DNA from 3 places in the Lysinibacillus sp. 2017 genome. Region 3 is predicted to be linked to each of the others. Evidence: riboswitches for the same ligand, from Rfam matches in the RefSeq annotation. Region 3 holds a riboswitch; each other region holds the start of a gene.

The links. A riboswitch is a leader RNA that binds a small molecule or an ion and turns the genes downstream of it on or off. The one in region 3 is predicted to bind lysine.
Positions count from the first base shown of each region.
Region 1: it holds a riboswitch for lysine, as region 3 does, so the genes downstream of both, DCE79_RS08780 (transporter substrate-binding domain-containing protein) here and DCE79_RS01155 (amino acid permease) in region 3, are expected to answer to the same signal.
Region 2: it holds a riboswitch for lysine, as region 3 does, so the genes downstream of both, DCE79_RS12995 (ACT domain-containing protein) here and DCE79_RS01155 (amino acid permease) in region 3, are expected to answer to the same signal.

Region 1 covers NZ_CP029002.1:1,827,337-1,838,496, forward strand. The annotation lists gene DCE79_RS08770 (alpha-E domain-containing protein) at 1-400, shown strand, start outside; gene DCE79_RS08775 (transglutaminase family protein) at 452-1,306, shown strand; lysine riboswitch at 1,421-1,607, shown strand; gene DCE79_RS08780 (transporter substrate-binding domain-containing protein) at 1,724-2,554, shown strand; gene DCE79_RS08785 (amino acid ABC transporter permease) at 2,667-3,413, shown strand; gene DCE79_RS08790 (amino acid ABC transporter ATP-binding protein) at 3,416-4,150, shown strand; gene DCE79_RS08795 (DUF6501 family protein) at 4,511-4,708, shown strand; gene DCE79_RS08800 (methyl-accepting chemotaxis protein) at 4,909-5,730, shown strand; gene DCE79_RS08805 (toxic anion resistance protein) at 5,865-6,974, opposite strand; gene DCE79_RS08810 (5-bromo-4-chloroindolyl phosphate hydrolysis family protein) at 6,978-7,625, opposite strand; gene DCE79_RS08815 (acylphosphatase) at 7,741-8,001, opposite strand; gene DCE79_RS08820 (methyl-accepting chemotaxis protein) at 8,063-9,790, opposite strand; gene DCE79_RS08825 (DUF1033 family protein) at 9,906-10,196, shown strand; gene DCE79_RS08830 (cold-shock protein) at 10,354-10,554, shown strand; gene DCE79_RS08835 (ABC-F family ATP-binding cassette domain-containing protein) at 10,780-11,160, opposite strand, start outside.
Region 2 covers NZ_CP029002.1:2,658,406-2,669,565, forward strand. The annotation lists gene DCE79_RS12960 (MarR family winged helix-turn-helix transcriptional regulator) at 1-121, opposite strand, end outside; gene DCE79_RS12965 (helix-turn-helix domain-containing protein) at 195-416, opposite strand; gene DCE79_RS12970 (acyl-CoA thioesterase) at 486-929, opposite strand; gene sdhB (succinate dehydrogenase iron-sulfur subunit) at 1,186-1,962, opposite strand; gene sdhA (succinate dehydrogenase flavoprotein subunit) at 1,980-3,725, opposite strand; gene DCE79_RS12985 (succinate dehydrogenase cytochrome b558 subunit) at 3,822-4,436, opposite strand; gene DCE79_RS12990 (YslB family protein) at 4,709-5,125, shown strand; gene DCE79_RS12995 (ACT domain-containing protein) at 5,172-5,669, opposite strand; lysine riboswitch at 5,873-6,050, opposite strand; gene uvrC (excinuclease ABC subunit UvrC) at 6,090-7,874, opposite strand; gene trxA (thioredoxin) at 7,976-8,290, opposite strand; gene DCE79_RS13010 (M42 family metallopeptidase) at 8,691-9,719, shown strand; gene DCE79_RS13015 (electron transfer flavoprotein subunit alpha/FixB family protein) at 9,918-10,895, opposite strand; gene DCE79_RS13020 (electron transfer flavoprotein subunit beta/FixA family protein) at 10,956-11,160, opposite strand, start outside.
Region 3 covers NZ_CP029002.1:242,546-253,705, reverse strand. The annotation lists gene DCE79_RS01160 (HD domain-containing protein) at 95-655, opposite strand; gene DCE79_RS01155 (amino acid permease) at 781-2,238, opposite strand; lysine riboswitch at 2,330-2,510, opposite strand; gene DCE79_RS01150 (CynX/NimT family MFS transporter) at 2,669-3,868, shown strand; gene DCE79_RS01145 (restriction endonuclease) at 3,931-4,485, shown strand; gene DCE79_RS01140 (nitric oxide synthase oxygenase) at 4,527-5,567, opposite strand; gene DCE79_RS18830 (hypothetical protein) at 5,662-5,793, opposite strand; gene DCE79_RS01130 (hypothetical protein) at 5,972-6,301, shown strand; gene hutI (imidazolonepropionase) at 6,491-7,759, opposite strand; gene hutU (urocanate hydratase) at 7,766-9,427, opposite strand; gene DCE79_RS01115 (helix-turn-helix domain-containing protein) at 9,635-11,095, shown strand; gene DCE79_RS01110 (SLC13 family permease) at 11,156-11,160, opposite strand, start outside.

The DNA of each region.
Region 1 (11,160 bases), 1.6 Mb from region 3:
GATGGAAAATGAAGAAATATTAAAGCAGGATTTTGCCGTAACGTTGGCCCTTCAATTAACGAATACGTTGGATGAGTATACACGTCGTTCGCGTATGCGTGATGCGGAGAAAGTGTTGAATTTTCTTGTAGGCGATAAGAATTGTTCACGTTCTGTTGGTTATGGCATTGGGAAAATAAAAAATACAATTTTTGAAATTGAAAATCATGAAGTTCCGCTATATGCTCAACAGTTATTTGAGGCAATAGAAGCAATAGAAGTTTTAATTCAACAAAATGCATCGGATATGACAAAACAAGAACGTAAGCAATGGGTGATACAAATTCACAACCAATGTATAAAATTAGGGCCGATTTTTTCTGAAACCTATTACTTAACGGAGCCGATTTTAGTGAAATAAGCCCCATATTATAAGATCAATATGAAACTTACTTTCTAAGGGGAAATGACAATGAAATATCGCATTACACATACAAATATATTTCGTTATGACACAGAAGTTGAACAATCGCTGAATACGATACGTTTAAAGCCGCGTAACAATGAATGCCAGCGCTTAATTTCCTATGATGTGAAAATTAAGCCAGAATCTTTAACACGCGATAATATTGACATTTGGCTAAATCCAATCAGTTCGTTTTTTATAGCAGAGAAACATCACGAACTTGAAGTAACGTCGCATGCCCATGTAAGTGTGCAACGTGCGCCGTATATTTACCAAATTCATTATTCGGATGAAATGAAAAATATTTTTCACTCACAAATTTTTAGAGAACATTATTTAGCCTATTTAACAACATCTCGGTATACCTCACTTCTACCATATCAATTAGAAGAAATCGTGCAAGCTGTAGGGCAAACAGACAACCCTATGAAATTTGCCCTTAATTTAATGACCTATTTATACAATTCAATCGCATATAATCCGTATGCAACAACGATCGATACAACTGCAAGTGAATCATGGTATATAAAGCAAGGCGTCTGCCAAGATTATTCGCATATTATGCTTGGTGTTCTTCGACATATGAATATACCTGCACGTTATATTAGTGGGTATTTGTATGTTGGAGAAAACGATGATTTAATTGGTGATACGGCGACACATGCTTGGGTAGAAGTAATGGTACCAGGAGTTGGTTGGATTGGTTTAGATCCGACAAATAATGTGGAAGTGCTTGAAAATCATATTAACCTTTGTGTAGGCCGTGATTTTCGCGATGTTTCACCAATTGAAGGCGTTTATCAAGGTGGCATGCATACACTTGAAGTTAAAGTAAATGTCGAGAAAATAGCACATTTTTAATTAACTTTATCAAGAAATGCTATCTATCAAAATATTTCTGAAAAATGATTGTTGACGGAAATGTCGCAATATTGTACTATTATCTTATTAATTTAATAACAAAACCTCACAATCTCGTGAGGTAGAGGCGCGGTATTTATTAGTTTTTCATTTAGTCATGGAGCTGGCATTGAGATGGAGAAGAAGGAACTATCGCCGAAGTGTTGTTAATGCCCTTGTTAACAATGCTGGGTCTGTAATGAATAATTACAGAACTGTCTCAATCATCTATCCCTGATGGTTGAGTTGAGCTATCTCAATAATGGGAATTGACTGAGGATTTGGGCTAATTTTAGTGTACGCGACCTGAAGTTCTTCTTTAGGTCGCTTTTTGCATTCAAAAATAACCAAAAATTTAATTTTAAGGAGAGATTTGGGATGAAAAAGAAATTATTAGTGCTATTTGCAGCAATGATGACTATGTTAGTTTTGGCGGCATGTGGTTCAGATGACGAAGGGTCTACGGGTTCTGACAAAAAAGTATTAAAAGTTGGGATGGAAGCAGCTTATGCTCCATTTAACTGGACACAAAAAGATGATTCAAACGGCGGTGTAGGAATCAAAGGTTCAAAAGAATTTGCGGCAGGCTATGATGTTGAAATTGCAAAGAAAATTGCAGACGGATTAGATATGGAATTACAAATTGTTAAAACAGACTGGGATGGTTTAGTACCTTCACTTCAATCAGGTGCGATTGATTTAGTGATTGCGGGTATGTCCCCAACAGAAGATCGTAAAGAGACAATAGACTTCACTGAAAACTACTATACAAGTGACTATGTAATCGTTGTTAAAAAAGATGGCCCTTATGCAGGTGCTAAAACATTAAGCGATTTCTCTGGCGCTAAAATTACTGGACAACAAGCAACAACTCACTATGATGTAATCGATCAAATCAAAGGAGTTAAAAAACAAGTAGCTGCAACGGATTTCGGCGCTATGCGTGTACAACTTCAATCAGGTGCAATTGATGGCTACGTTTCAGAGCGTCCTGAAGGAATCTCGGCTGAAATGGCATTAGAGAACTTTAAATACATTGTTCCAGAACCAAACTTTGAAGCAGACCCTTCAGCTACAGCAGTTGCAGTTGGCCTAAAAAAAGGTTCGGATTTAGCAGAAGGCATCAACAAAGTATTAGCTGAAATTTCGGAAGATGATCGTCTTAAATTAATGGAAGATGCAATCGCTAACCAACCGGCTGCACAATAATATTTAATGATGAAAGGTTGTCATGCCGGCAAACGGGAGACAACCTTTTATTATTAATAATAACGATTTAAGAGTAATAGATTATAGGAACAAAGATTTGGAGGACAAGACAATGGCATTTTTAGAATCAACATGGAACTTGTTTACGAACAACTGGGAAGTGTTCCTGCGAGGAGCTTGGACTGCACTTCTTCTAGCGATTATCGGAACAATTTGTGGTACATTAATCGGATTTTTCATCGGAATTATGCATACGGTTCCGAAACGCAAAAAATCATTTAAAACGGTTGTGTTAAAAGTATTTAATTTCCTTTTAACGGCATATGTGGAAATTTTCAGAGGCACACCGATGATGGTTCAAGCGATGGTGGTATTCTACGGATTAGTATACTTAGGCATTGATATTGACCGTTTCGTAGCAGCATCACTAGTTATTAGTTTAAATACAGGTGCTTATATGGCGGAATATGTACGTGGTGGGATTGTTTCAATTGATAAGGGACAGTTCGAAGCAGCTCAAGCAATTGGTATGAATCACTTGCAAACAATGATTTATGTCGTGATCCCACAAGTAGCTCGTAATATTTTGCCAGCTACGGGGAACCAATTTGTCATGAATATTAAAGACTCTTCTGTATTAAGTGTCATTTCAGTCGTAGAGTTATTCTTCACTTCAAACTCCATTGCAGGAAGTAACTATAAATACATTGAGGCCTTCTTTATCGCAACAGTGCTGTACTTCATTATGACATTCGCTGTAACTCGTTTCCTACTTCTATTTGAGAAGAAAATGGATGGGCCTGAAAGTTTTAAGGTCGAACTCATTACAGGAAACAAGTTAGAAAAGGACGGTGAATAGTAATGTCAATCGTAATTGATATTCAACATTTAAACAAAAAATTTGGGGATCATGAGGTTTTAAAAGATGTGAACTTCCAAGTGAAAAAAGGGGAAGTAGTGACATTAATCGGATCTTCAGGTTCCGGTAAATCAACGCTATTACGATGCATTAATTTATTAGAAACGCCAACTGCTGGAGAAATTATTTACAACGGGGAAAACATTTTAAATGACGCGCACGATATCGAAAACTATCGAACTCATTTGGGTATGGTATTCCAACAGTTTAACTTATTCAACAATTTAAACGTGCTTGGTAACTGTACAGTAGGCCAACAAAAAGTGCTAAAACGTTCCAAAGAAGCTGCCGAACAAAATGCGATGAAATATTTGGAACTGGTTGGCATGGCACAATATAAAAATGCCAAACCTCGACATTTATCAGGTGGTCAAAAACAACGTGTAGCTATCGCACGTGCGTTAGCAATGGATCCAGACGTTATGTTATTTGATGAACCTACATCAGCATTAGACCCAGAAATGGTAGGGGAAGTATTAAAAGTAATGCGTCAATTAGCAGACCAAGGGAACACAATGTTAATCGTAACGCATGAAATGGAATTTGCAAAAGAAGTGTCAGATCGCATCGTCTTCATGGATAAAGGCGTAATCGTCGAAGAAGGCCATCCAGATGAAGTACTAGTCCATCCAAAACATGAACGTACAAAAGCATTTTTAAAACGTACATTAAAGTAAAATGAAACGTACTAGAAAACAAAAATAAGCTCGTGCGTCATGCGCGAGCTTATTTTCTTGAGTTCCATTCACTTATTAAGATAAAAATAATAGCAAAAGCAATGGCAATAGCAAAAAACCACATTGGAACACCGCTCATATTTAATGTCATAGATTCCACCTCTTCAATTGAGTTTAACATGCTCGAATCATCGTTTCAAATGGAGTTCGATGAGAGCATACTAGGCAATTTCATAATAAGAATTGCATAAGATTAGTTGTACGGGATGTCTTTTTCATAACAGAGTCTTTCATATCACGACAAAATCGTATAAAATAAGAAAGAGTTCATATTAGTTATATTAAAAGTGAGGTAAACAGATGTTACATTTAAAATGGAAAGATGCACCAACGATTCGCACAGTGAAATGTGTACATACGAATGCATCAAAATATTTAGTCTCTAATGTTTTAACTGTCGGTAAAGAATACGAAGTAAAAAATGAAACGGAAGAGTTCATCTTTGTAATCGATAATACTGGTAATGTTGGCGGATACTACAAAGAGTACTTCGCATAATTTGAAATAGCACAGCCTTTGAACATTGTTGTTCAATATAGGCGGTGCTATTTTTAATTTAATTTATAATAAGAAATATATGTGATAATTCATTAAAATTGCGTAGTAGAAAAATCAACTAATATAGAAAAATAATGGTAAAGTTAGTTCTAGAGTCATCAATAAAATAACATATATAAAAAGGGTAGGGAGAATTTACTTTGAATTTCATAGAATCAATAGGCGTAATGGCAGAATATATCCATCTAGCGTTAAAAAAAGAAGCGGTAGTTGTAATTGTAGATAAAGAAAACGGAATTGTAACTAAATATTTACCCGGTGAAAATCTTGAAATCGGTTATGTAGAAGGGGACAAAATAAAAGCAAATGATGCAAACTTACAGGCAGCTTTAAATGGTCGTAATTCAGATATCTATTTAGATGCAAGTGTCTATGGTATGGCGATAAACGCCTATGCATTCCCAATTAAAGAAAATGGTCGTGTTGTTGGTGCACTAGGCTTTGGTAAACCGTTAGATAAAGAACAAAAGCTTGAAGAATATATTAGTACAGTACGTGAAATTGTTCTAAAATTACAAGATAAATCACATACTATCGCCTCACATTCTGAAGAATTAGCTGCTACGAGTACGGAAATCCGTATGCAATCTGAAAAAGCTTTAGAAGATTCTAGAAAAACAAATGAAATTACATCGCTAATTAAAAATATTTCTAGTCAAACCAATCTACTAGGGCTTAATGCTTCCATTGAAGCGGCTAGAGCAGGTCAACACGGGGCTGGCTTTAATATTGTTGCACAAGAGGTACGTAAGCTGTCACAGCAAACAAGTGATTCGACACATAAAATCGAAACATCGTTGAATAATGTTAATAAGAACTTAAGTGCGCTTCTTGAAAATATGAATCAAATTTCGGAAGCTTCTAACGAAGAAGCAAAATTAGCACAAGATGTTACATCAATTATTGAATCATTAGACGAAGTTTCAATCAAATTATCAACTTTTGTTAAAGAAATGCTATAAGTAATTTAACACCACCTTTTCCCGATTGCACTATGAGAAAGGGTGTTTTTTTGTGGACTCCCTTAAATTATCCATTAAAAAACCTTCAACGTTTCGATAATCCGAAACACTGAAGGTTTATATGCGATAACTAATTATTGTTCTTTAATGATATATTCAATTTCATGACGTCTTTCATTAGAGGATACTTGAACTCGTAGTGTATCTTCAATATCTTGAAGTAACTTTAATTGTGTTTGTTTAAATTGGTCTATTTCTGTATGATTCAATGCTTTTTGTTTTGGACCTTTAGCTGAGGCTTCAATCATTTTTCCGTTCTTTCTTAGCAATTCCTCGGAAGCGTCCATTAAACGTTGCTGTGAGGCCATAGCGCGGCGCTGGTTATTCATACTTAGCAACATTGAGATTTGTGATTGCCATAATGGAATGGTATTCATAATAGAACTTTGAATTTTTTCGATTAACATTTGATTCGTTTGCTGAATCATGCGAATTTGTGGAGCATATTGAATTGCGACTTCACGCGACACTTCTAAGTCATACATTCGGCGATCGAGCCATTCTATTTGCATTTTAACATCCTGTAATTCATGACGTTTAAAAGGGTCTTCCTGCTCGATAACTGCCTGTGAAATAGCAGGTAAAATAACCTCTTCCATATGCTGCTTTTTAATTTCAAGAGAAGCAATATAAATATTTATATTGTGAAAATACTCCTCATTTAGCTCATACAATTCATTTAAAAACTGATAATCGGAAAGCAATCCATTTTGAGTATGTGCTAATTGGATGCTTAAACGGTCAATACGCTTACTCAATTTATTGTAGTGGGTCATTACTTCTTGGATAGACTGTTTAGGACGATTGAATAGCTTACTAAAAAAGCCTTTTTCTTGTTCCACTAATGCATCAGGATCAATTTTTTCTAAGTGCTGCATCAAATCGGATAGCACTTCACCAACTTTTCGAACATCCTTACGTTGAATATAGTTGAGCATTTGTGCCGTGAATTTTTTCAAGGCTTCTTGAGCAGGTAAACCAAAAGCGAGTACTTGTTCATATTTTGAACTTTGTAATTCACTGGCAAGCTTCATCGATTGTTGCTTGCTCTGTGAACTTAATGACGCGAAAAGCGGTGCCGTTACACGATTTGCAACGTTCACCGCGAATTGTTCTTTTGAAACTTGGATGTCGACACTTTCATTTGACGTAAAAGCATCAAATGGATTGATTTTGTTTCCCATGACTTATTCACCGCCGATTTTTAATCGTTCCTTGCGTTTTTCATTCGACATTTTCGCAAAATCAAGTTCGATCTTTAAATTTTCGATATCAGATGATAATGCATTTTTTAAGTCTTCTTCCATTGTAACATGAAGCTCTTTTAACGTTTTACGTGTATCTTCTAGTGCCAAATGAATTTCTGTCCCTGTCACTTGTTCTTTCGTTAATAATGTATATTTATCTGAAAGTTCGACAGCAGTAGGGAGATGCGCATAGAAGAAATCTTCGACAGCATAAAATTTTTGTGGCGTCGATTGAACAATATTGATAATGCGCTTAGATAACTTCGACATTTCATTTATTTGTTTAAACGATTTAATCGAACGGACACGTATATATTGTTGGTTTAAAGAGTTTACGTAGCCTTTCGCTTGTTTTAGCTGCGATTCGATTAAATCGTATTCGCTTTTAGATACCCCTATTTTTTTACATTGCGTTGATTTTTGAATAGCAAATGTAATTTTGTTACATACATAATAGGCTATTACTGCAAGAGGTAACGATAAAATCGCTGCCAGACCAGGTAGATTTAAAACTGATACGACCAATGCAGTAAAACCAGCTAATAAGTTAATTAAATGACGTGTTATAAAATTGATAGGACCAAGCATTTTCGTTCCTCCTTTACTCGATACTATTTTTACGTTTGAAATGAAAAAAAGTTTCAAGCATTTTTACTAGTATTGTACAATGTTTTCATTTCAACACAAAGTGAAGTCACTTTTGTTAGACAATATTTGTAGTTAATTGTGAGAAATGTAGCAGCTTTTCCTCCATTGAATATGTTATGTTTTCAAAAGAGGGGAGTGCGTGTATGATTTTTATCATTTCATATAATCCCTTTTCCGTGCCTTCTAGTGAAATGTGGAGTTGATTGTTACGTTTCTCAATCCATCCTTTTAATCCAAGTTCAAGTGCCTTTGTATAAATATAATGATTAGAGGTAGTATCCTCTGAATATAAATGAACTAATAGATTTTTAATCATTTAAGACTCCTTTCAATGAAAAAGAAGCAAAATAATAAATTATTTTGCTTCTGAAAATTTATTAATGCATAAGACGCTCTTTTTGAATAATAGAAATTAAATCATTAATGTAATAAATAACTTGTTTCGAAGCTTTTTCAATTTCTTGTAAATGCTGTTCAGCTGTTGCTAAATTACCATCATTAAATGCTTCAACAGCTGCTTTTGCTGAAATATGTACTTGTTCATGATGACGATCAAGCTCAGCATAAGAAGCATGGTTTCCGAAACGTTCCACCGTTTTTGGTGATGTATACCATTTGCCGAGGCGGCAGTCACGGTGAGAAGAAACATCTGCTGGTGATAATTTTTCTAAACCAAGGAACATGTTATAAACACGCCATTTCCATAAAATATGGTCTGATTTCGATAATAGTAAAAGAGAAATACTTGAAAGCTGGACATTGTTATTTGTTGTCACTTCGTTACGGAAGCGAGTAATTTCTTGACCCAGTTTATGAATATCACGAGATGTATCATTTCCGTATGCACGGATATCTTCTTGTAAATTAGAAATTTGAACCATACGTACTGAAATCTCGTCAATCGATGCTGCCTGTTGTTCAGACGCAGCTGCTGTTGTGGTAATGTCCATATTAATACTTTCGATAATTTCAACAATTGAGTTGAGTAAAGGTAAGGATTCTTTTGCTTCAACAGTTGCATCACGAATAATTGTTGTCGTACCTGTAATTGAAGCTGCTACATTGTTTGAGTAGCTTTTTAAGGATTGCACATTTGTAGATACTTCACCAAGTGCAGAAACAGTATTTTCTGCAAGCTTACGTACTTCTTGCGCTACGACTGCAAAGCCTTTACCATGCTCACCAGCACGTGCAGCTTCAATCGATGCATTTAATGCAAGTAAATTCGTTTGATCAGCGATTTGATTAATTAATGTAACAACATTTTCGATATCGTTAACATGTTTTTGAAGTTCTGTGAAACCAGCAACGATCTCTGTGAAGGTTTCTTCTGTAGTAAAGATTTCTTGTAGGGCATGTTCGACGGCTTGTTTACCACGAACTGCATTTTCCACAGATTCGTTCGTCTTTTCCGCAATATTTGTAGAAGAACGAGCGATTTCAGCAATAGATGCAGCTAGTTCTTGAGAAGCAGCGGTAGAGCCAGCAATATCATCTGACTGTGTATCTAGTCGCTGAATTAAGTCTTTCATATACATGATGTTTGCGTTGGCATCTGTTAAAGAGGTAAGCTCTTCAATAACATTTTCAATTAAGCGTTCTGTCATAACTTCAACAAGAAGTTCTTGTTCAATATTTACCGCTGCTGAAACTGATTTCATATAAGAAAAGGCTAAATTAGGCTTCATGCCGAAATGATGTAAAATTAGCGTTGTAATATAAAAAGAAAATTGGTTGAATACAACGATTAATTTGCCAGGCTCAAATCGTTCCTCACGTAATGTGTTGAAAAACTTAATTGTCTGATCTACATATTCATCATTACGATCAGCCAAGAAGAATTGCTTTAAATAGCGTTCGATTTGAGCGTCAGAAATATTACTTTTTCCAGATGGAGAAATTTCGTTTAAGTATTTATTGAAAATAACATTCATTGTCGGTGTTAATGTAGCAACACGTTCATAAATTGTATGTAAATGAGTTTGATCTTGATTGTTGAAATTATTGAACTTTAATGTGTTTAAAAATCTTGGAGAAGCAGTCAAATCTGTTCCGCGTTCAAATAGGTCTTGTAATTCTGCTTTTGGTTTTAATTTTGAAAACATGAAATTTCCCCCTGATAATTTCTAGATTTACCACTATTTTAACATATGAAAGGTAGCAATAATAGACATTTTACCTATAGATGATTAAAATAAGGGTATAGAAAGGATAATGATTATGTTTAAAATCATCTACATGAAGGCAGATTATGAGCCGTGGTGGAAATTTGACGGTTGGGAAGATCATATTGTTTCCGTACACGAATTTGAAGAAGAAAAGCAATTTCAACTAGCACTCACTGAAATTATGAATGATTTTCGTCAATCATATGCCAATGAGGCATGTAAAAACGAATATTATTATGCTTTTTGGTCAGAGGATGAGTGTGAATTTTGTGAAGCTTGCGATGAAGATGCCCAAATTTATCATGGCATTATCTTACAGACACCAGATATGGTTTCAAAATGATTTGATAGGAAATTTTAACAATTTTCGAAATATAAATTGACAGCTTTAAATTTCCTATATATACTTATATTTAACAATTATATTGCATTACCGTAAAACAATGTTTACATTAAGTAATGATTAATTGTTCACTTTTATTTTTTGGAGGTTTTCTTAAATGAAACAAGGTACAGTAAAATGGTTTAACTCAGAAAAAGGTTTCGGTTTTATCGAAGTTGAAGGCGGTAACGATGTATTCGTTCACTTCTCAGCTATCCAAGGTGACGGTTTCAAAACTTTAGACGAAGGTCAAAAAGTTGAATTTGAAGTTGAAGATGGTAACCGTGGACCACAAGCTACTAACGTAACTAAACTTTAATCCATACTAATTCAGAGACACGTAAGTTTTTAAAACTTACGTGTCTTTTTTGTCGTTAATGCATTTCCTCTTTCTAGACGACGATTACTTGAATTTGTCAAAGGGGGTAGTATATTGACCATTTGCTTCAATTGTCCAACCATCAAATGTTGTTCTAATCAAACAGCAATAAAAAAACCTCTTAATCCCAACTAGGGGACTAAGAGGTTTTGAATTTAGAAAAAATTATTTAATGCCTTCTTTATTTTTCCATTCTAAGAACGCATCATATGTTAATGGTTTGTCTAAAATTGAACCATCTTCACGGATTTCGATGACACGGTTTGCAATTGTTTGAATGAATTGGTGGTCATGAGATGTGAAAATCATTGCACCTTTGAAGCGAGTTAAGCCTTCATTTAATGCTTGAATAGATTCAAGGTCTAAATGGTTCGTAGGCTCATCTAATAATAAGACGTTCGCATTGTTTAGCATCATTTTTGATAACATACAACGTACTTTTTCGCCACCTGAAAGAACGCCAGGAGATTTCTTAACTTCTTCACCAGAGAATAACATACGACCTAAGAAGCCACGTAAGAACGATTCTGTTTCATCTTCTGGAGA
Region 2 (11,160 bases), 1.3 Mb from region 3:
GTGTGATGGTATAATTGCTTAAAATTTCGCGACCTTTTTGCTTTATTAAGTGAGAAATATATCTTAATTCTTTTTCTAAGATTGCTATAGATTCAGAGCTATGTTTGTCTTGTTCTATCATCTACTCCATTCACTCCCCGATACGTTTCATAGTTCTATTTTGAAGTTTTTTTCATAAAATAGCAAGTATCCAATCAGTTTATTGACAATTCTTGCAATCGTAATAATTCAAGAATTGCTTGTGTGCGACTTGATACCCCTAGCTTTTGAATCGTATTTGAAATATGATTACGCACAGTTTTTTCACTGATGCCTAATTCTGTCGATATTTCGCGAGTAGAATAGTCCTGAATTAATAGTTCAAAAATTTCTCGTTCTCTTTTCGTTAACAGCGAACGATGCTGCGGACGATTCATTGAGCAACACCCTCCTATCCTCTTCCTTGTACATTATGTCGTACACATACGTGAGGTGAGGGCATTTAACTATTTCCCAAGCAATATTTTTTTCTGTTCTTCTAATAATGGTACACCTTTACCCGTATGCGCGTTCAATTGTACTAACGTTCCACGTGCTGTATAGCAAATTTCATCCTTGTCGTTTTTCACTAGATAATGTAGATCCATAGACGACGAACCAATCGACGCTGTTTTCACATAAACCGTTAATTCCTCATCGAAAAATACTTGGTTCACATAATCACATTGGATGTCTGCTACAACAAGCATATTTTTCTTGCCATCTTTGCCAAGAAAATCAAAGTTCATTGTTTTAAAATATTCAATACGTGCATATTCAAAATACGCAAATACCTTCGTGTTGTTCACATGTCCATACATATCTGTCTCTGAAAAACGCACCCGTACCTTTGTCGAAAAGTTAAACCCGTTCATCCATTCCTGTAAATCTTGAATATATGCTGCTCGCATAAAAACTCCCCCTTTAATATGAAAAATCATCATCCCCCGATAATGAATACCCGTTCATTATAGCATTATTTTTCTAATGTAGAAATACGGAGTTATGTGCAGTAATAAAGTTTTGTGTGATTTATGCGCTGAGCCCACTAAAACACAGTACCCCTTATTCACTCCCTAATTAATGAGTCGACACACTTCGGCAATATTCCCAATACTACGAAAAAAAAGGCCCCCACAAATGTGAGAGCCTTTTGAATAGGTTAGATTAGTCAACCATGTGGTCAGAACCGAAGAAGTTCTTGAACATTTGAACTGTTGTTGCACGGTTAAGTGCTGCGATAGATGTTGTTAAAGGAATACCTTTTGGACAAGCAGCTACACAGTTTTGTGAGTTACCACAGTTAGCAAGACCACCGTCGCCCATGATTGTTTCTAAACGTTCGTCTTTATTCATCGCACCAGTTGGGTGAGTATTGAATAAACGAACTTGTGATAATGGTTGAGGTCCCATAAATGAAGATTTTTCAGATACGTTTGGACATGCTTCCATACATACACCACAAGTCATACATTTAGATAATTCATAAGCCCATTGACGTTTGCGCTCAGGCATACGTGGACCTTCACCTAAATCATAAGTACCATCAATTGGAACCCATGCTTTTACTTTCTTAAGTGCGTTGAACATACGTTGACGGTCAACTTGTAAGTCACGGATGACTGGGAAAGTTTTCATTGGTTCTAATGTAATTGGTTGAGTTAATTTGTCTACTAATGCTGAACAAGATTGTTGTGGACGTCCGTTGATTACCATTGAACATGCACCACAAACTTCTTCTAAACAGTTCATATCCCAAGCAACTGGAGTCGTTTTTTGACCATCAGCTGTTACAGGATTTTTTTGAATATGCATTAAAGCAGAGATTACGTTCATACCAGGGCGGTAAGGAACTTCGAATTTCTCAACGCGAGTAGAACCATTCTCTGTATCTTGACGAACGATTTCTAACTTAACTGTTCTGCCAGTATTTACTGTTTCCATTGTATAGTTCTCCCTTCTTACGCTGAGTAGTCGCGTTTACGTGGTGGAATTAACGAAACGTCTACTTCTTGATAAGTGATAATTGGTTCGCCCGTTGCAGGGTCGAATTTTGCCATAGTTGTTTTTAAGAAGTTTTCATCATCACGTTCTGGGAAGTCTGGTTTATAGTGAGCACCACGAGATTCGTTACGTAATAATGCACCCTTAGTCATAACTTTAGCTAAATATAACATATTTTTTAACTGACGAGTGAAGTGAGCACCTTGGTTTGACCATTTTTGTGTGTCATTCATGTTGATGTCGTTCCAACGCTCTTGTAATTCAGTTAATTTTTTATACGTTTCTTCTAACTTGTCATTGTAACGTACAACTGTCATATTGTCAGTCATCCATTCACCAAGTTCTTTGTGAAGTAAATAAGCATTTTCTGAGCCTTCCATTTTCAGGATAGATTCCCATTTTGCTTTTTCTTCTTCTTCACGAGCAGTATAGATTGTTTCTGGTAAATCTACTGCATGTTTTTTAAGTCCTTGAACGTAATTAACAGCATTAGGACCAGCAACCATACCACCGAAAATCGCAGATAATAATGAGTTCGCACCTAAACGGTTTGCACCATGTTGTGAGAAGTCACATTCACCAGCAGCGAATAAACCTGGAATTTCAGTCATTTGGTTGTAATCTACCCATAAACCACCCATTGAATAGTGAACCGCTGGGAAGATTTTCATTGGTAATTTACGTGGGTCATCACCTACGAATTTTTCGTAGATTTCGATGATACCACCTAATTTGATATCTAATTCATGTGGATCTTTGTGTGAAAGGTCTAAATAAACCATGTTTTCACCATTGATACCTAATTTTTGGTTTACACATACGTCGAAGATTTCACGAGTCGCGATATCACGAGGTACTAAGTTACCGTAAGCTGGGTATTTTTCTTCTAAGAAGTACCAAGGCTTACCGTCTTTGTAAGTCCAAATACGACCACCTTCACCACGAGCAGATTCTGACATTAGACGGTTTTTGTCGTCCCCAGGAATCGCTGTTGGGTGAATTTGAATCATTTCACCGTTCGCATAAGAAGCACCTTGTTGATAAACGATAGATGCAGCAGAACCAGTGTTGATTACTGAGTTCGTTGTTTTACCGAAGATAATACCAGGACCACCTGTTGCCATAATTACAGCATCAGAACGGAATGATTTAATTTCTTCAGAACGTAAATCTTGAGCTACGACACCGCGGCAAGAGCCTTCGTCATCGATAACTGTTCCAAGGAATTCCCAGTGTTCATATTTTGTTACTAAACCAGCTACTTCGTGAGAACGAACTTGCTCATCTAGTGCGTATAGTAATTGTTGACCAGTTGTTGCACCAGCGAATGCTGTACGGTGCATTAACGTACCGCCGAAACGACGGAAGTCAAGTAAACCTTCTGGCGTACGGTTGAACATTACACCCATACGGTCCATTAAGTGGATGATACCAGGAGCGGCATCAGCCATAGCTTTTACTGGTGGTTGGTTCGCTAAGAAGTCCCCACCGTATACTGTATCATCAAAGTGGATCCATGGAGAATCCCCTTCACCTTTTGTATTAACTGCTCCGTTAATTCCGCCTTGTGCACAAACAGAGTGTGAACGTTTAACTGGAACTAACGAGAATAATTCAACTGCAGTACCAGCTTCAGCAGCTTTAATCGTAGCCATTAAGCCGGCAAGACCGCCACCAACGACGATAATTTTACTCTTTGCCATGATTATTTCTCACTCCTTAATTAATTGCTAAATACTTTACTCACAAATTCAGCCCAATCTTGTCCCTACTAGATATTAGTGGTCAAGTAGGTAGGATTATGCGAATGAAACGATTGCTGCAACACCAATAATACTTAAAATCACAAATACCACTAATGAAACATAAGTGAAGATTTGTTGAGATTTTCTAGATTGAGTGATACCCCAGCTAACGCAGAATGTCCATAAGCCGTTCGCTAAGTGGAATGTTGCAGACACGATACCAACAATATAAAACGCTAACATTAATGGATTGTCCACGATTTCTGCAATCATGTTCCAATCAACGTCAGCACCAAATGCTCTTTGGATACGTGTTTGGAAGATATGCCATGCAATGAAGATTACAAGGAAAATCCCTGTAAAACGTTGTAATGTAAACATCCAGTTACGGAACGTGCTGAAACGTTTCGTGTTGTGTGTAGCAGTAAATGCAATAAACACTCCGTAGAATGCGTGGAACATAAGTGGGATATAAATAATAACCCATTCCATAACTAACAATAACCAATGTGGAACTAGATCTAAAAGTCCAATTGAATCATTGTAATTTGCTTCACCGCTAATTGCAGTAAAGTTCAAACATAAGTGGAACACCAAGAACAACCCGACAGGAACTACACCTAGTAACGAGTGTAAGCGGCGCCATAAAAATTCGCGATCTTTCGACAAAACTGTTACCCCCCTTAGTACTTGAAATTTCCAGTCACATTCGTCAAGAAATTTTAGACGATGTTTTGTTGACTGCATATTTCATCATGGTACAATATTATGACATGTCCATTGTACTCTCAACAGATACTAGCGTCAAGGCAACACAAGATATTTTATAATCATTTTAAAGACGGTTTTTTACTGCTTTAGTAATGGTTATTCTTTCTTATTGCGCTATTCTTTTACAATGAATCTATTTATATAAGAAAATTTATGAAAGAGGTTTTACTATGGAAGGGTATAAAATGAAAACGATTCCAAGTTTTGGTTACGAAATCATTCGTGATCATCTACTTCATTCAATTTTAGGAAAGCATGAAGAAGATGTACTATACTGGGCAGGCAAGGAATTAGCTAGAAAATTCCCATTATTCTCAATGGACGAAGTTGCTTCTTTCTTCGTTGAAGCTGGTTGGGGTCAGTTAGTACTTGAAAAAGAAGCCAAAGACGAAACACATTACATACTTACGACAGAAGAGGAAAACTCTTTGAATATCGAACAGCGTTGTTTCCGTTTAGAAGCTGGTTTTTTAGCAGAGCAAAAACAAAAGCAACTCGGCTTCTTAACGGAGTGCTATGAAGAAAAGAATGAAAAGAAAAACCTAGTTAAATTTACTTTAAAGTGGGATTTGAAGGAACAAATTTAATGAGAAAAGAGCTGCACAGTTTTGTGGCAGCTCTTTTTTTATGCTTTTATCCCGCAATAACTCCTCGCATCGCTAAATTAAATTCATCATGTAAGGCATTTGCCGCGCGTACCATATCATCTTGTGGCACGACAACTGATACGATAATTTCTGACGTACTCACCATTTTCACGGGAATATGCTCACGGCCTAAACATGCAAACATTCGCGCTGCCACGCCTGGACTTGAAGCCATACCAGAACCAATGATTGATACTTTTGCTAAGCCCACTTCAAAATCAGCAAAACGAAAGCCTAATGATGGCTTGCTCGTTTCTAAAACACGTAAACTTTGCGCAAACTGCTCTTTCGAAATGGTAAATGAAATCGTTGGCTTGACGTTTTCAATGACTGCCTGCACGATAATATCTACGTTAATCTTATTTTCCTCTAAAATGCTAAATACACCTGATAACGCCGCCATTTCATATGAATCGTAACCAATTGTTAATCGAATAATATCCGATTCATAGGCTATACCATGCACAATTAAACTTTTTTCCATTTCGACATCCCCTTTTATCATTGTACCGTCTACATATGCTGTAATTCACAACCACTTAGTGTATGTGCTTTCCTGGTCTTTTAGTACTTTTCATAGCAACTATTTGCAGTTACAAATACCGCTTACCTAACCAAATCCAGAACAAAAGCGACCTTCCACGTTCATGGAAAGTCGCCGTCAAGACAAATAATAGTTAAATGTAATTCACGGATAGCTCTCCAGAACATTAGCTCTGACAGTCTTACATCTGTTAAATGCAACACCAGCAAATTCCGCGAACAATACGTAATTCACTTCGGCAAGCTCCCCTTTCGATTGCTGTCATCGGAATTGTTCTTCCTCAAGCAATGTACTATTGAATACTGCACCTCTATCGATTGAAAATATTGAATTATTTTAATAGTAACATAATGCTAGTCATCATTCTAATGAAGCTTCGTGAAAATGCGTATAAATTGTTTGGGCCAACGCATGAGGAATTCCCGCTTCAAGCAATTGATCAATGGATGCCTCTCGTATTTTTTTTACGGAACCAAAATGCTTCATGAGTTGCTGCTTACGCTTTGGTCCGACTCCTTCAATATCATCCAGCGCCGAAACAATAGCATGCGCTTGACGTTGTTGGCGTAAAAACGTAATCGCAAATCGGTGGACTTCATCTTGAATGCGCTGCAATAAATAAAACGCATCACTCGTACGTTTCAGTGCAATCGGTTCAACAGGATCACCGAAAAGTAGTTGTGACGTATTGTGCTTATTATCTTTTGCTAGCCCTGCGATTGGAATATACAAGCCAAGCTCATCTTCAATTACTTCTCTTGCTACTTCCATTTGACCCTTACCACCATCAATAACGATTAAATCAGGCAATGGTAAATTTTCACGGAGTACGCGCGTATAACGACGTCGTATCACTTCTTGCATCGCACCGTAATCATCATGCTTTGCAGCTTGTCTTGTTTTATATTTGCGGTATTCCTTTTTCGCTGGTTTCCCGTCGACGAAAACGACCATAGCCGAAACAGGATCCGCCCCGTGCATATGACTATTATCGAATGCTTCAATCCGTAGCGGTGCAGAAATATTTAACGCTTCCCCTAATGCTTCACACGCCCCCACCGTCCGCTCTTCTTGGCGTTCAATAAGTTGGAATTTTTCGCTAACAGCAATCGTCGCATTTTTTGTAGCCAAATCAACAAGTTCTTTTTTCTGGCCTCTTTTTGGAATAACGATTTTAATATTTAATAACTTTTGTAATATATTTTCATCAATGCCTTGTGGAATAAAAATTTCTTTCGGCAAAAGATGATTCGGTTCATTGTAAAAGTGTCCAACAAACGTTAAAAATTCTTGTTCTGGCTCATCATAAATAGGAAAAACAGAGACATCACGTTCGATTAATTTCCCTTGGCGAACAAAAAATACTTGAACGCACATCCAACCTTTTTCAACCGCATAGCCGAATACATCGCGGTTGCTTAAATCGTCTGTAATAATCTTTTGTTTTTGCATAATACTATCAATATGCGTCATTAAATCTCGGAATTCTTTTGCACGTTCAAACTCTAACTTTTCAGCAGCATCAAGCATTTTCGCTTCTAATTGCCGCTTAACATCCTCAACGCCACCGTTTAAAAACTTCGAAATTTCTTCAATCATCTCGTCATACACTTTTTTCTCAATATCCTTCACACATGGTGCTAAGCATTGTCCTAAATGATAGTACAAACAAACTTGGCTTGGCATTTGTGCACATTTACGTAATGGGTATAAGCGATCGAGTAATTTTCGTGTTTCATTTGCAGCATACGCATTTGGATAAGGGCCAAAATATCTCGCCTTATCCTTCTTAATTTTACGTGTTGTTAAAATTCGCGGATAGCGTTCATTTGTTATTTTAATATAAGGATATGTTTTATCATCAGTTAACTTAATATTGTATTTTGGATCATGAAGCTTAATAAGATTGAGCTCTAAAATAAGCGCTTCAATATCACTTGACGTCACGATATACTCGAAATCTTCAATTTCACTTACTAAACGAGCTGTTTTACCATCATGACTACCTGTGAAATAAGAGCGTACACGATTTTTCAAAATCTTCGCCTTACCAACATAGATAATGGTCCCTTGGCGATCTTTCATTAAATAACAGCCTGATTCATCTGGTAAAATTTCAAGCTTTGCCTTAATCGTTGGATTCATGTTATCACCTACTGTTATGTCATCTATCGTTAGTGTACCCGATTCAACGACAAGAAAAAAGCCGTACACCTACGTGAGGTATACGGCCTTCAAAGTTTTAATTATTTGTTGTCGTTAATGAAGTCGATTAACGCTTCTTTTGGCATGAAGCCAGCAGTTTTTGCTTTTAGTTCACCATCTACGAATAATAGTAATGATGGAATCGACATGATTTGGTATTCTGCAGCAGTAACTTGGTTGTTATCTACATCAACTTTTACGACTTTAACATCGTTGCCGATTTCTGAATCTAATTCTTCAAGAACTGGAGCTATCATTTTACATGGACCACACCACGCTGCCCAAAAGTCTACTAAAACCACACCGTTTGAAATTTCTTGCTCGAAAGTTTGATCTGTACCGTGTACAATTGCCATAATAAAATAGCCTCCTTATATAACGTCTGTTTGTAGTATAGCATGATTTGCCAATTTAAAAATACTAAAATGCTCGGGATTTTAAAACTGAAGCGATTGGCAAAGTGTACTCATTACCTAATAAGGAATGGTTTTAAAGTGTACTCATTTTTCGCGTATGAGGTGAACCGCTTTTTTAACCAAATTACCCTCCAAATAAATTTATTATTCAAGAATACTTAAAGTAAACTGCTACGTCGACAAGATGGATATTTCTGATAACGTTTTGATACGCTATTTCTTTTTGAGAATAGTTAAAATGGCATTCCTAGATAGTTCAAAAATACGCTTCTTTTCTTCTATAAGGAAGTAGAGTAAGCTATAGAAAGAGTAGATAAGGGAGGAAGTTTCATTGATTACAATTAATAAAGAACGAGTTCTTCAAATCGCAACGGACTTACTACAACAGCATAGTCCGACTGGCTATTGCCATGAAATTATGGATAAGGTTGAACAGTTCGTTCAGCAAACGGGTTATCAATTTGAGCGCACATTGAAAGGCGGAGGAATCATTTCCATTCCCGGAGCTAATGAAGGGAAAGTAATCGGTCTTTCTGCGCATGTTGATACATTGGGTGCCATGGTTCGTTCGATTACTGGTCACGGCACATTAAAATTTACGCTTCTAGGTGGCCCACTCGTTCCAACTTGGGATGGCGAATATGTTTTTGTACGTACGAGAGACGGCAGAACTTATAGTGGTACTATTTTGAGCACTAGCCCATCCGTACACGTATTTGAAGACAGCAAATCAAAAAAACGCGAACCGCAGTTTATGGAAGTGCGTCTCGATGAAAAGGTGAAAACGAAGGAAGATGTTTTGAAGCTTGGCATTGGTGTCGGTGACTTTATTTTTATTGATCCGAAAACGACTGTAACAGAAAGCGGCTTTTTGAAATCTCGGTTCATTGATGACAAAGGAAGTGTAGCGTGCTTATTGGCGCTTATTGAAATCATGCAGCAGGAGAAAATCGTACCGGCTTATCCGGTGAAAATTGTGATTTCCAACTATGAAGAGGTTGGTCATGGTTCATCGTATATTCCTGCTGATATTACTGAATACATTTCTGTTGATATGGGCTGTATCGGTGATGATTTAAGCTGTACAGAATATGATGTTTCCATTTGTGCGAAGGATTCAAGTGGACCTTACGATTACGAAATCACATCAACCTTTATCGAATTGGCTAAAGAAAATGGCTTGCAATACGCGGTTGATATTTATCCTATGTACGGTTCGGATACAAGTGCAGCACTACGTGGCGGCAATAATATCAAAGGTGCCCTAATCGGACCTGGTGTTCACGCGTCACACGGAATGGAACGTACACATTATGAAGCATTAGAAAATACGATGAAATTACTTTACTTGTATATTACGAAGCGTTAATGGATTGATAAAAGATACTAACGTGGTGTTTTTGTCTTGTAATAATGCAGAGTATTTAGTGTTTTAGGGTATATGGTCGTAGCACACATTCATGTAGGGCGCTTACTGTGGTAGGCGCCCTTTTTCTAAGTAAAGCTCACCCAATCTCTACATAGCAAAAAAACAGCTTCCCTCAAATTTGAAGGAAGCCGTTTATCATTACGCGTTAACTTTTAACGCTTTAAATTCTTCGATTAGCATTGGTACAACTTCGAATAGGTCGCCTACGATACCGTAGTCCGCTACTTTGAAGATGTTTGCTTCTGGATCTTTGTTAATCGCTACGATTACTTTAGAGTTCGACATACCAGCTAAGTGTTGGATTGCTCCAGAAATACCAGCTGCAATGTAAAGGTCAGGTGTTACAACTTTACCCGTTTGACCGATTTGTAATGAGTAATCACAGTATTCAGCGTCACATGCACCACGAGATGCACCAACTGCACCGCCAAGTAAGTTTGCTAAATCTTTTAATGGTTCGAAACCTTCTTCAGATTTCACTCCACGGCCACCAGCTACTACTACTTTCGCTTCTGATAGATCTACACCTTCAGTTGATTTACGAACAACTTCTTTAATCACTGTTCGTAAGTTTGTAATTTCTACTGATACCGAAGATACATCGCCTGAGCGACCTGCATCTTTAGCAAGTGGTGCAATATTGTTAGGACGGATTGTTGCAAAAATAACGCCGTCTTTTACTTTTACTTTTTCAAATGCTTTACCAGAATAGATTGGGCGGATGAATACTGTCGCATCACCTGAACCTTCAACTTCTGTTACATCTGATATTAAACCTGATTTTAAGCGAGAAGCTACTTTTGGTGATAAGTCTTTACCTAAAGAAGTATGACCGAATACGATTGCTTCCGGTTTTTCTTGCTCAACTACTGCTAAGATTGCTTGGCTGTAGCCATCAGATGTATATGTTTTTAAATGTGGGTGTTCTACTGTAACGACGCGGCTTGCACCATAAGCGATCATTTCTTGTGCTAAACCAGCAACAGCATCCCCTACTAATAATGCAACCACTTCACCACCGTCAGCGATTTGAGAACCTGCTGCGATTGCTTCGAATGAAACATTACGTAAGCTTCCTTCACGAACCTCACCTAACACTAAAACCTTCTTTGACATGAATATCCCTCCATTACCATCTTCGTAAAACTTTGCGTTAATTTTCGATACAATTTTTAATTAGACAACTTTCGCTTCGTTGTGTAATAGGTTCACTAATTCTTTTACCTGAGCAGATAAATCGCCTTCTAATACGCGACCTGCTGCTTTTTGCGGTGGTAAATAAATTTCAACTGTTTCTACTTTTACTTCAACATCGTCTTCATCGATATCTAAATCATCTAACTCAAGCTCTTCAAGCGGCTTTTTCTTTGCTTTCATGATC
Region 3 (11,160 bases):
TGATCAAAATGGTTACTTTTTCTTCAATAATGTTCGGATTTTACATGTTTTTTAGTAAATTATCTTTAAATTTTTGGAAGATTAATCCGTCTTTTTAAAATAGCTCATGTTCGCTATTCACAAATAACTCATCTATTACTTGTACTAATTGCGGTAATAACCTTGCTTGTGGATGATATTTCATTGTCTCTTCTACTATACTTCTATAATACCATTCTTGCTTTTCCTTCGGTGCATTGAATTTTGTCCAAAGTGAATCGCCGAATTGGTTAATTTCTACAATAATCGATCTCAAATTATAAATTTTTTCTGCTAGTAAGATGGCCAGTTCATCTTCTGACTTTTCCCCGATACGCGCGATGACCTCTTCTTTTCGTAATTGCCATTCATACGTTTTCGGTAATTCTGTTGCAGATTTAACAAGTAGCAATACGTTCTGTCCAAATAATTCTTCGATCTCCTGTTCAGTCGCAATGCCGTCCTCTAATAGATCATGGAGTAATCCGGCTGTCACGATTGCTTCATGATAACCTTCACTTTTTAAAATTCGTGCAACACCAAATAAATGAGCTGCATATGGAATTTGCATGACAGTTCTGTGTTTACCTTCATATCTTTGCGCAATAAATTGTGTAGCTTGGTCTACTAAATTCATTTTCGATTCCCCTCTTTCATTATATCATTTTAGTGGTAGTTAATTGGAAAGCAATAGGCTAGAATATATGAAATTATTACGAAAAAAAAAGCAAAACCTCCATATTAGAGATTTTGCTTAAGTTCTTATTTATGTGTTAAATCACAATCGATCAATGGGACAATTTTCGTTTTATGTTTTAGCTTATAGCCAATCCATAACGCGGCGAATAATGGCAAGCCGATGTAGGAAACAACAACCCCGTACCAGTCGATTGTATCACCCGTAAAGGCCATGTAGTTTTGCCCTAACACGACAATCATACATAACGCAAAGGCGAATAACGGACCGAATGGGAAGAATTTCGATACATAGGGTAAATCACTTAATGAATTACCTTGTAATACATACGCACGACGGAATCGGTAGTGACTAATCGCAATTCCTAACCATGCGATGAAGCCTGACATACCAGATGCGTTTAATAACCAAATATAAACGACACCGTCTCCGAAAAATGAAGCTAAGAACGATAAACAACCAACTGCTAGCGTCGCAAGTAATGCATAAATTGGCACACCGCGCGTATTTATTTTTGAAAATAGTTTTGGCGCTTTTCCTTCAACTGCTAATTGGAATAACATACGGCTTGCCGCATAAAGTCCAGAGTTTCCTGCAGAAAGCATTGCTGTTAAAATAATCGCATTCATAACTGAAGCAGCAAAGGCCAAACCTAAGTTTTCAAACACTATTGTAAATGGACTTGTTGCAACACTCTCTGAAAGTAAGCGACTATCTGTATAAGGAATTAATAAACTAATCACACCAATTGCTAAAATATAAAATAAGATAATACGCCAGAACACTGATTTTACAGCTTTTGGAATACTTTTTGCTGGGTCATCTGTTTCACCAGCCGTAATCCCTAGCATTTCTGTACCTTGGAATGAGAATCCAGCTGCTAAGAAAATTCCGAACATCGCCATAAAGCCACCATTAAATGGAGCATCACCTTTGAAAAGGTTTGTGAATCCTACTGGCGCATTGCCTCCTAAAATACCAAAAATCATTAAGAAGCTGACAATGATGAAAATAATCACTGTTACCACTTTAATCATTGCAAACCAATATTCACTTTCACCATAAGCTTTTACAGAGAGCATATTAAAGGTTAATACAATGACGATAAAGACAATCGTCCAAATAAATGACGAACTATTTGGGAACCAATATTTCATAATTAATGAAACAGCGGCCATTTCTGCGGCAATCGTAATTGCCCAGTTATACCAGTAGTTCCAGCCAAGTGCAAAGCCTAAAGCAGGATCTACAAATTTTGTCGCATACGTACTAAACGAACCAGACGTTGGCATGAATGCAGCCATTTCTCCGAGAGACGTCATTAAGAAGTACACCATGATACCGATTAATGCATAAGCAAGAATCGCTCCACCAGGACCCGCTTGCGCAATCGCTCCTCCTGATGCTAAAAATAACCCTGTACCGATTGTTCCGCCTAGCGAAATCATCGTAACGTGACGACTTTTTAGCCCTCTTTTCAGTTGATTTTTATTTCCGAGCTGGTCTACTTTTATTTCACTCATGATAATTCTCCTTTGATTTTCCGTTGATGAGGTGTATAAATTGAAAAACCGTCACAAGTTTTGCGACGGTTATTTAAACACCCCATCAAACTCGAAAGATAGCTCAACACATGCTCACACATGTGACAGTTCTGTTCCTTATCGAAAACAGCCCCAGCATTATTTTAAGATGAGTAAAATAACACTTCGGCAACCATTCCTTTCATATAGCTTCACTGATGCTCTCCATCTCTGCTATATTACTTTTAATGTTTGCGACCTCTACCTCATTTAGCATGAGGTAATTACCTATTAAATTAAATAACGATTAAAATTCTAACATAACATTTTTTTGATAGCAACGACTCGAAACTATTCAGTTTTTTGAGACTATTCATTTAATTCCAGATATTTGATACAATGGAGTTACTTGATCAAAAGGAGAATAATGATGGATCCTGAACAACGTACTTACCAAAACAAAAAGTTATCATCGAACCAATCCATGTTATTATTTATCCTCGCGATTTTCTTATTCGCGACAACCCTTCGAACGCCCTTAACCGTCGTAGGACCAATTATTTCATTTATTCGTGAGGGACTAGGAATTTCGAATGTCCTAGCCGGCTTTTTAACAACGATTCCACTACTTGCCTTTGCGGTCGTTTCGCCATTTTCTGCGCGAATAGCTCGTAAATTTGGGATGGAATGGACACTTTTTTATTCAGTTATCTTACTTTGTATTGGCGTTATTTTACGTTCACTTGGGGCAACTTCCACACTCGTATTGGGGACGGTATTAATTGGCGTCGCGATTGCATTTGGTAACGTACTCATTCCAAGTTATTTTAAATTGAAGTTTCCTTTACATATTGGACTTTTAACTGGTATTTATACAGTATCGATGAATATCTCAGCTGGACTTGCTGCTGGATTTAGTCATCCAATTGCAACGAGCACCAATTGGCAAGTCGCACTCGGCTTTTCCATAATTTTAGGCTTGTTAACCTTACTTATTTGGGTTGTTATTTTACGTGATAAAAAAGTAGAGATGCAGTTTGCAAGTAAAAGTGCACCAAAAAAGAAAATGTGGAAATCCCCACTCGCTTGGGCGATTGCCGCAACGATGGGCTTACAATCCTTACTATTTTATTGTTCAAGTGCATGGCTACCCGATATTTTTATCGCACAAGGATTAGACGCACAATTGGCCGGATGGATGGGCTCAATTATGCAGCTTGCGCAAATTCCGATGACGTTTTTAATTCCGATACTTGCAGGTAAGCTCACTTCACAACGTCCGATTGTCGTGTTCTTTACAATTTTCTACATCCTCGGTTTTGTTGGTGTATTCATGGAATGGACAAGTCTAGCTGTTCTTTGGATGATTTGCTTAGGCTTTGCAGGTGGGGCTTCATTTGGACTTGTTCTGATGTTCTTTACACTTCGTACGGAAACGGCTTTTGAAGCAGCGGAGCTTTCTGGGTTTGCCCAATCGATCGGCTATTTAGTTGCTGCGATTGGCCCTGTATTATTTGGCTATTTACATGACGTTACGGGAAGTTGGAGCCTGCCCGCACTTCTATTTATTATCGTTTCGATTTTGTTATTTTTTGCGTCCTTCACAAGTGCAAAAAATCGCTACGTTTAATACAAACATATGTACCCTTTTATGTTATACTGGAGCTAGTAAATTAAAGGAGTACAGGAAAGTTGCGTAAAAAGAGAAGACGAAATAAGAAAAAACGACCGATTTTCACATTATGGATGATCATTCTAGCTGGAGCAGCTGGCTTTTATGTAAGTGAAACGCTTGAAGGTATCGGGATTGGCATTGTTCTATATTTCGTATTGTATATAGCATTTAAAATTTGGTTGAAATCTCGTAAAACCGCAAAGCTTCGTAAATCTGGGATTCGTGACGTCGATAAGATGACGGGCGAAGATTTCGAACGTTTTTTGGGAGAGCTATTTAAACACCGTGGATTTAAAGTAAGCTATACGGCGACTAGTGGCGATTACGGTGCAGATTTAATTTTAAAAGATGGTGAGGACGTAATTGCTGTGCAGGCAAAACGTTATTCAAGTACAGTCGGTGTAAAAGCAGTCCAAGAAATTATTGGTGCTGTTAAAATGTATGGTGCGACCGAAGCTTGGGTCGTGACGAATAGCCATTTTACCCGTCAAGCCGAAAAGCTCGCAGATATTAATGATGTGTACTTAATCGACCGCGAAGAATTAATTGATCTGATGTTAAATAAAAGATAGGGGCTATCTCGTAAGGATTTTGCTTACGAGGTACCCCTTTTTTAATACGGCTTCGGTTGATAAAAGTAATTTGGTTTTTCCGTTTTGTTTGGTATTTGCTTATGATAAATGCTCGTCGTTGCTGGCGACATTGGTGGAATGAGCCATGTCCAGTTGCCTGTTACTTGACGATCTTTTTGCTGTTCTTGTTGTTCAAATAACTGAAATTGCTGTGCTGCTGTATGATGATCGACAATGCTGACACCCGCTTCTTTATATGAATGTAAAACGGCAATATTCAGCTCGACAAGCGCGCGGTCCTTCCATAATGACGCATTCAGTGATGTATCTAGTCCAATGATTTCCGCCACTTTCGGTAAACAATTGTAACGATGCGTATCCGCTAAATTACGCGCACCAATTTCTGTTCCCATATACCACCCATTAAATGGCGTCGCTTGAAAATCGATACCCGCAATATTAAAACGCATACTCGAAATAATCGGCACCGCATACCACTGCATTTGCAAGCTAGAAAAGTCATAGATAGGATGTGTAATTTTCACTTCTAACACATCACATATTGGAATTTCAAAAAACTGTGGCGCTCGGTCATCTACTTGAATAACGAGCGGAAGCACATCAAAATTCGTATGAGCCCCCTGCCAACCAAGCTCCTCACAAACTTTCGTAAATGCAATGGAATCTGAATCTCCGATTACACCGCCTTCTGTTTCATAACCTGCATAACGAATAAGCTGGTGATTCCAAATACGAACACGCTCATGAGCAAACACCGAAATGACTGGACGAATTTTACCGCCATTTGTCGCATAGCGAATATGATCTAATAATCGTTCAAAAATCTCCTTTTCATCAAGCACTTGGCGAAAGTCCATCACATGCAGGCTATTCCAAAATAAGCGCCCAATGCATTTATTGCTGTTGCGCCATGCAACCCGCGCACCATGTACTAGCTCCTCTGTCGTTAGCGAAAATGATGGTTGTTCTGCTTCGACGAGCCTTTGTTCAAGCCATTGTTCTGTTTGGTTTGTTTCACATTTATATAAAATCAAAAATTCATGTAATTCTTGTTTATTCATCGATGTAGCCTCCCTACAAACTTCATTGTGGAGCGTTTTATAAAGAAACTCAACGAAACGGGGATCGATTAAAACATGTATTTTTCATATATGACTAAAAGTGTTCAAATTCATGATCGAGAAACCATAGTTTAAAAGAGCCACTGCTATATGTAGAAAGCTTCTCATACGTTTTGATAAATGCTTGTTGAAGCGTTTGCTGTGCTTGCATTTCATTTTGAACCATAGGTAAAATCTTGACGTACAGTGGATTTCTATGGCTTATGATTAACTGTAGAAATGCTTGTTTATCACCATTCAAACTACGAGAAATCAGTTGTTGTCTCCCATTTCAAATCCTCCTTTATGGAAAAACTGTTGTCTAGACTTTATACTAATAAAAAAATCTCAATCGAGGTGATTCGATGCTAGGTACTATACTGTTATTTGTCTTCATGCTTTCGCCGCTAATTGTTTCGATCATTTTAATGATAACAACACGAAAAGATAGTCAGAAAATGTTTTATATGAAATACATAGGATTAGGGATTGGCTTTTTTAATACGCTCCTACTTACTGTATCATTTAGTGACAATGAAAATGGAATGGCTATTTTTACATTTGCCTTTTATACATTTATTATTTTTCCTATTAACGCGATTCTATTTTTCATTTGCCTACTTGTTGATTTATCAGCAACCCGTAACGAAGCTGAAGAAAAGGAATTTTTAATCCAAACAGACAAAAAAGAGTAGCCAAAGAATTTTAACATCCTTGGCTACTCCTTTTTAACGTAAATGAACAAACCTCGAAACCATTGTCGTCATAAATACATACAAACCAGACTTCACCGTCTGCTGTCCGCGCGTATCACCAACCCTTTACTTTCATGTCCTCATGCTGGACACGATTCCACATAGTTGCTGGCGAAACTAAATGACCACTCACAGTAGGCTGCCACCTTTCACAACGACTTGACCGGCTTTAATGACCGTATCTGTATGATTCATGCCGTAAAAATATTGTAGTTGCTTGTAATTTGGCACGTTAAAAATTAACACATCGGCTTTTTTACCTTTTTCTAATGTACCGATTTCATTGCCACGATTAATCGCATATGCGGCGTTAATGGTCGTTGCACATAGTACTTCTTCCATCGTCATGCCCATATTCATACAGGCTAAATTTTGTACGAATGGTAAGCTGATGGTTGGGGAAGAGCCAGGGTTAAAGTCTGTTGAAATGGCAACCGGTACGCCGCTATCAACCATTAAACGACCTCTTGCATAAGGTGCACGTAAGAAGAAGGCTGTTCCTGGTAAAAGCACTGCGATCGTTCCCGCTTTTGCCATCGCTTGAATCCCCTCATCAGAAGCTACTAGTAAATGCTCCGCTGAAATTGCACCCACTTCCGCTGCTAATTCCGCGCCTTCATATGGTTCAATTTCATCAGCATGAATTTTCGGTGTTAGACCGTGAGCTTTACCCGCTTCTAAAATAAGGCGTGATTGCGCTGGTGTGAAGACACCTTTTTCACAAAATACATCGTTAAATTCAGCAAGACCGAGTTCTGCAACTTTTGGAATCATTTCTTCAATTAAGATTTTAACGAACGCATCTTCATCGCCTTTATAATCTTTCGGAACCGCATGGGCACCCATGAATGTTGAAACAATGTCCACCATGTGCGTCTGTTGTAGTTTTTTTGCCACTTCAAGCTGCTTTAATTCCGTCTCTAAGTCCAAACCGTAGCCAGATTTTGCCTCGACCGTTGTAATACCGTAACGCAGGAAATCATTTAAATGGTTAAAGGTTTTATCATATAATTCATCAAAACTCGCTTCTCGCGTTTTTGTCGTCGTATAATGAATGCCACCACCAGCATTCATGATTTCCATATACGATTTGCCAGCTAGTCGCATGTTTAATTCATGCTCCCGCGTACCCCCGTGCACTAAATGCGTATGGCAATCCACTAAACCTGGCATGACAATTTTACCAGTCGCATCAATCACTTCTGCATCTTTAACTAAGTGCGGAAACGCTGCTTCTATTTCTTCAAATGGTGCAATCATTACGATGCGCTCATTTTCTACTAACACACTTACCCCAGTCATAACGCCAAGCTCGCTCATTTGCTCACGGCGACGAGGCCCCTTTTTGTCACTTGCTAAAGTTATTACTTCGTTTGCATGATTAATTAAAATAGCCAGAGTTCATCATCCTTTTAGCATCGGCATATTAACGCCTTTTTCTTTTGCTGTACGAATTGCGATATCATATCCTGCATCTGCGTGGCGAACAACACCCATTCCTGGATCTGCTATTAATACGCGGTTAATTTTATCTGCAGCAAGTTGTGTACCATCTGCAACTAATACTTGACCAGCGTGTTGCGAGTAGCCCATTCCTACACCACCACCGTGATGAATACTTACCCAACTCGCGCCACCTGCAGTGTTTACTAATGCATTTAGTAATGGCCAGTCTGAAACTGCATCCGAACCATCCATCATAGCTTCTGTTTCACGGTTTGGTGAAGCAACTGAACCTGAATCTAAATGATCACGTCCGAATACGATTGGTGCTTTTAACTCACCACTTGCGACCATTTCATTTACGCGTAGTGCGAAGCGGTGACGGTCCCCGTAACCTAACCAGCAAATACGCGCTGGTAAGCCTTGCCACTTCACCATTTTTTGTGCCATGTCGATCCAGTTTACTAAACCAGCGTCTTCTGCGAACATTTCTTTTGCGAGTGCATCTGTTTTGTAAATATCTTCTGGATCACCAGATAGTGCTGCCCAGCGGAATGGTCCTTTCCCTTCACAGAATAATGGACGGATATATGCTGGTACGAAACCCGGGAAGTCAAAGGAATTTTCTACACCCATTTCCTTTGCAAAAGCGCGGATGTTATTCCCGTAATCAAACGTTTCTGCTCCCGCTTCTTGGAATTCAAGCATTGTACGTACGTGGTCTGCCATCGTTTCTTTTGCACGACGCTCATATGTTTTCACGTCTGTTTTACGTAAATTTAATGCCTCTTCTAATGACATCCCATTTGGTACATATCCGTTAATTGGATCATGTGCTGACGTTTGGTCTGTTACAAAATCAGGTGTAATTCCGCGGTTTAAAAGCTCGCGATTCACATCTGCGCAGTTACCTACTAAACCAATAGAAGCAGGTGTTTTCTCTGCCGTTAATTTGTTTACGAGCGCCACTGCTTCATCCACTGTTTCTACAAGGTAATCGCAGTATCCTTCTTTGATTTTACGTTCAATACGTGTACGATCCACTTCAACAACTAAGATAACGGCACCTGCCATTTTTCCTGCTAACGGTTGAGCGCCACTCATTCCACCCATACCACCCGTTAAAATCCAACGACCGCGTAAGTCAGGTGAACCAAATTTCTTTTTCCCTGCTTCCACAAAACTTAAATAGGTCCCTTGTAAAATACCTTGTGCGCCTATATAAATCCATGAACCCGCTGTCATTTGACCGTACATCATTAAGTTGCGTTCTTCTAATTCATAGAAGTGATCCCAGTTCGCCCAGCCTGGTACTAAGTTTGAGTTGGCAATGAGTACGCGCGGTGCGTTTTCATGCGTTTTGAATACGGCTACAGGTTTCCCTGATTGCACAAGCATCGTTTCATCGTTTTCTAATACCTTTAATGTTTCAATTAGTTTGTCATAACTTTCCCAGTTACGTGCTGCTTTCCCGATGCCGCCGTAAACAACTAACTCATCTGGATTTTCTGCTACTTCTGGATCTAAATTGTTCATCAACATACGCATTGCTGCCTCTTGCGTCCACCCTTTGCACGTTAGTTCCGAACCTCGTGGTGCACGAATATTTGTTTTGAATACCATAAAAAACTGCTCCTTTTTATTTAAAAGTTTTATTTAAAATCGTTTGACGAATTGTTAACGGTATCTGTTAACACTTTATTATTCTTCCAATTCAGAATATATAGAAAAAAATCTCAAATTTTAGTATTATTTAAATAAAATAAATGAAATTTAAACATTTAATATGTTTTTTATACGAATTAGCAATTTCATAAGGTGGTAGTTGTTATGCGGATACTAATAATCGAACGGGATAGCGAAGAAATTAAAGGGATTGAGTGGTTTTTGAAAAACTACATTTCGAGTCGTGTAGAAATCCAAAGTGCGACAAATAGCTTGGAATTAGAGGCATTATTTTCTCAGTTTCAACCGCAAATTTTATTAATCGAAACAGAGTTCTTATCTTTATCTGTACAACATTTTTTACAAAAACAAGACGTACATATTATTGCACTAACCGCACAGCCCATTTTTCAGCAGGCCTTAAAGGCAATCCAAGTAAAAGCGGTCCAATTATTTATAAAGCCAGTTCCATTAGACGAGTTGAAATCGACTATTTTGGCATTACCGATTAAAAATCAGGATGTTGCAACAATTGCTCCGATTCCTGTAGAAGCACAACTTTACTTGGATCTTTACTTAAATACGCCGAAAAAAATTGATTTGCAGCAGTATGCCTTTTTCTTGCTTGAGCCCGCGCAATTCAAGGACAATTTAGCACTGTATCATTGGATAATCCAATCACCTATTCTTGAAAAATTGACGGCTTTTCCCCTACAAAATCGGATTTTATGTATTATTCAAGTGAAAGATTTTACACAAAACACGAAGACATTGCGCTTAATCATTCAAGAGTGGATGAAATTTAGCGAAGAGGAAATGAATATCGCTTTTTATGACGGGGAAGATGCAACCCTTCGAGATATGTATAATGATTGCAAAAAAGCACTGGCTCAGCGATTTTATAAAGGGTATGGTCACATTTTCAATAGTACGCAATCTCTTATTGTGACGAGACTGGACCCACTGTTAACTCCTGAAACACAGCAATTATGGATTTCCAGTTTAGAAAAGGGCGATTTAAAAGCCATTAAAGAATTTTTATATAAACTATCGAATGCATCGACCTTTTATCACCATGAGGATGTACGTATTCATTTAACGAGTATTCTGGCACAAATTCGCCGCTTTATGATGAAGTATCACCTGCAACAACAAGCAAAAATAGAAGCACAGTACCGGGAACTATTTCACCTTATTTTAGAGCACCCCATTTTATACGCGATTGTGCAGGAGTTTATTTTATTTACACAAATGCTTATGGAAACTGTGAAGGCGGCTCAGCTATCCCTCCATGTCGATTATGCTGAATTAGCCGTTTCCATTATTGAACAGCATTATAAGGATTCGGCATTATCCTTGCAAATGGTTGCAAAGGAACTCAATATTAGTGCCAATTATTTAAGTAATCTATTTTCGAAAAAAAGAGGGATTCCATTTAAACGATTTTTACAGCAATACCGTGTGCAGCAAGCTGAAAAGTTATTAATACAATCGGACATCGCCATTGCAACGATTGCCGAAATGGTCGGATTTATTGATGGCAATTATTTTACGAAGGTTTTCCGCGATTATTATAATGTGACACCTTATCGCTATCGGATGCAAGCGAAAAATAACTATCAATAGAGAAAAAACACCTAAGAATGAAACACATTTTCATATGCTTCATTCAAAGATGTTTTACATTTAAA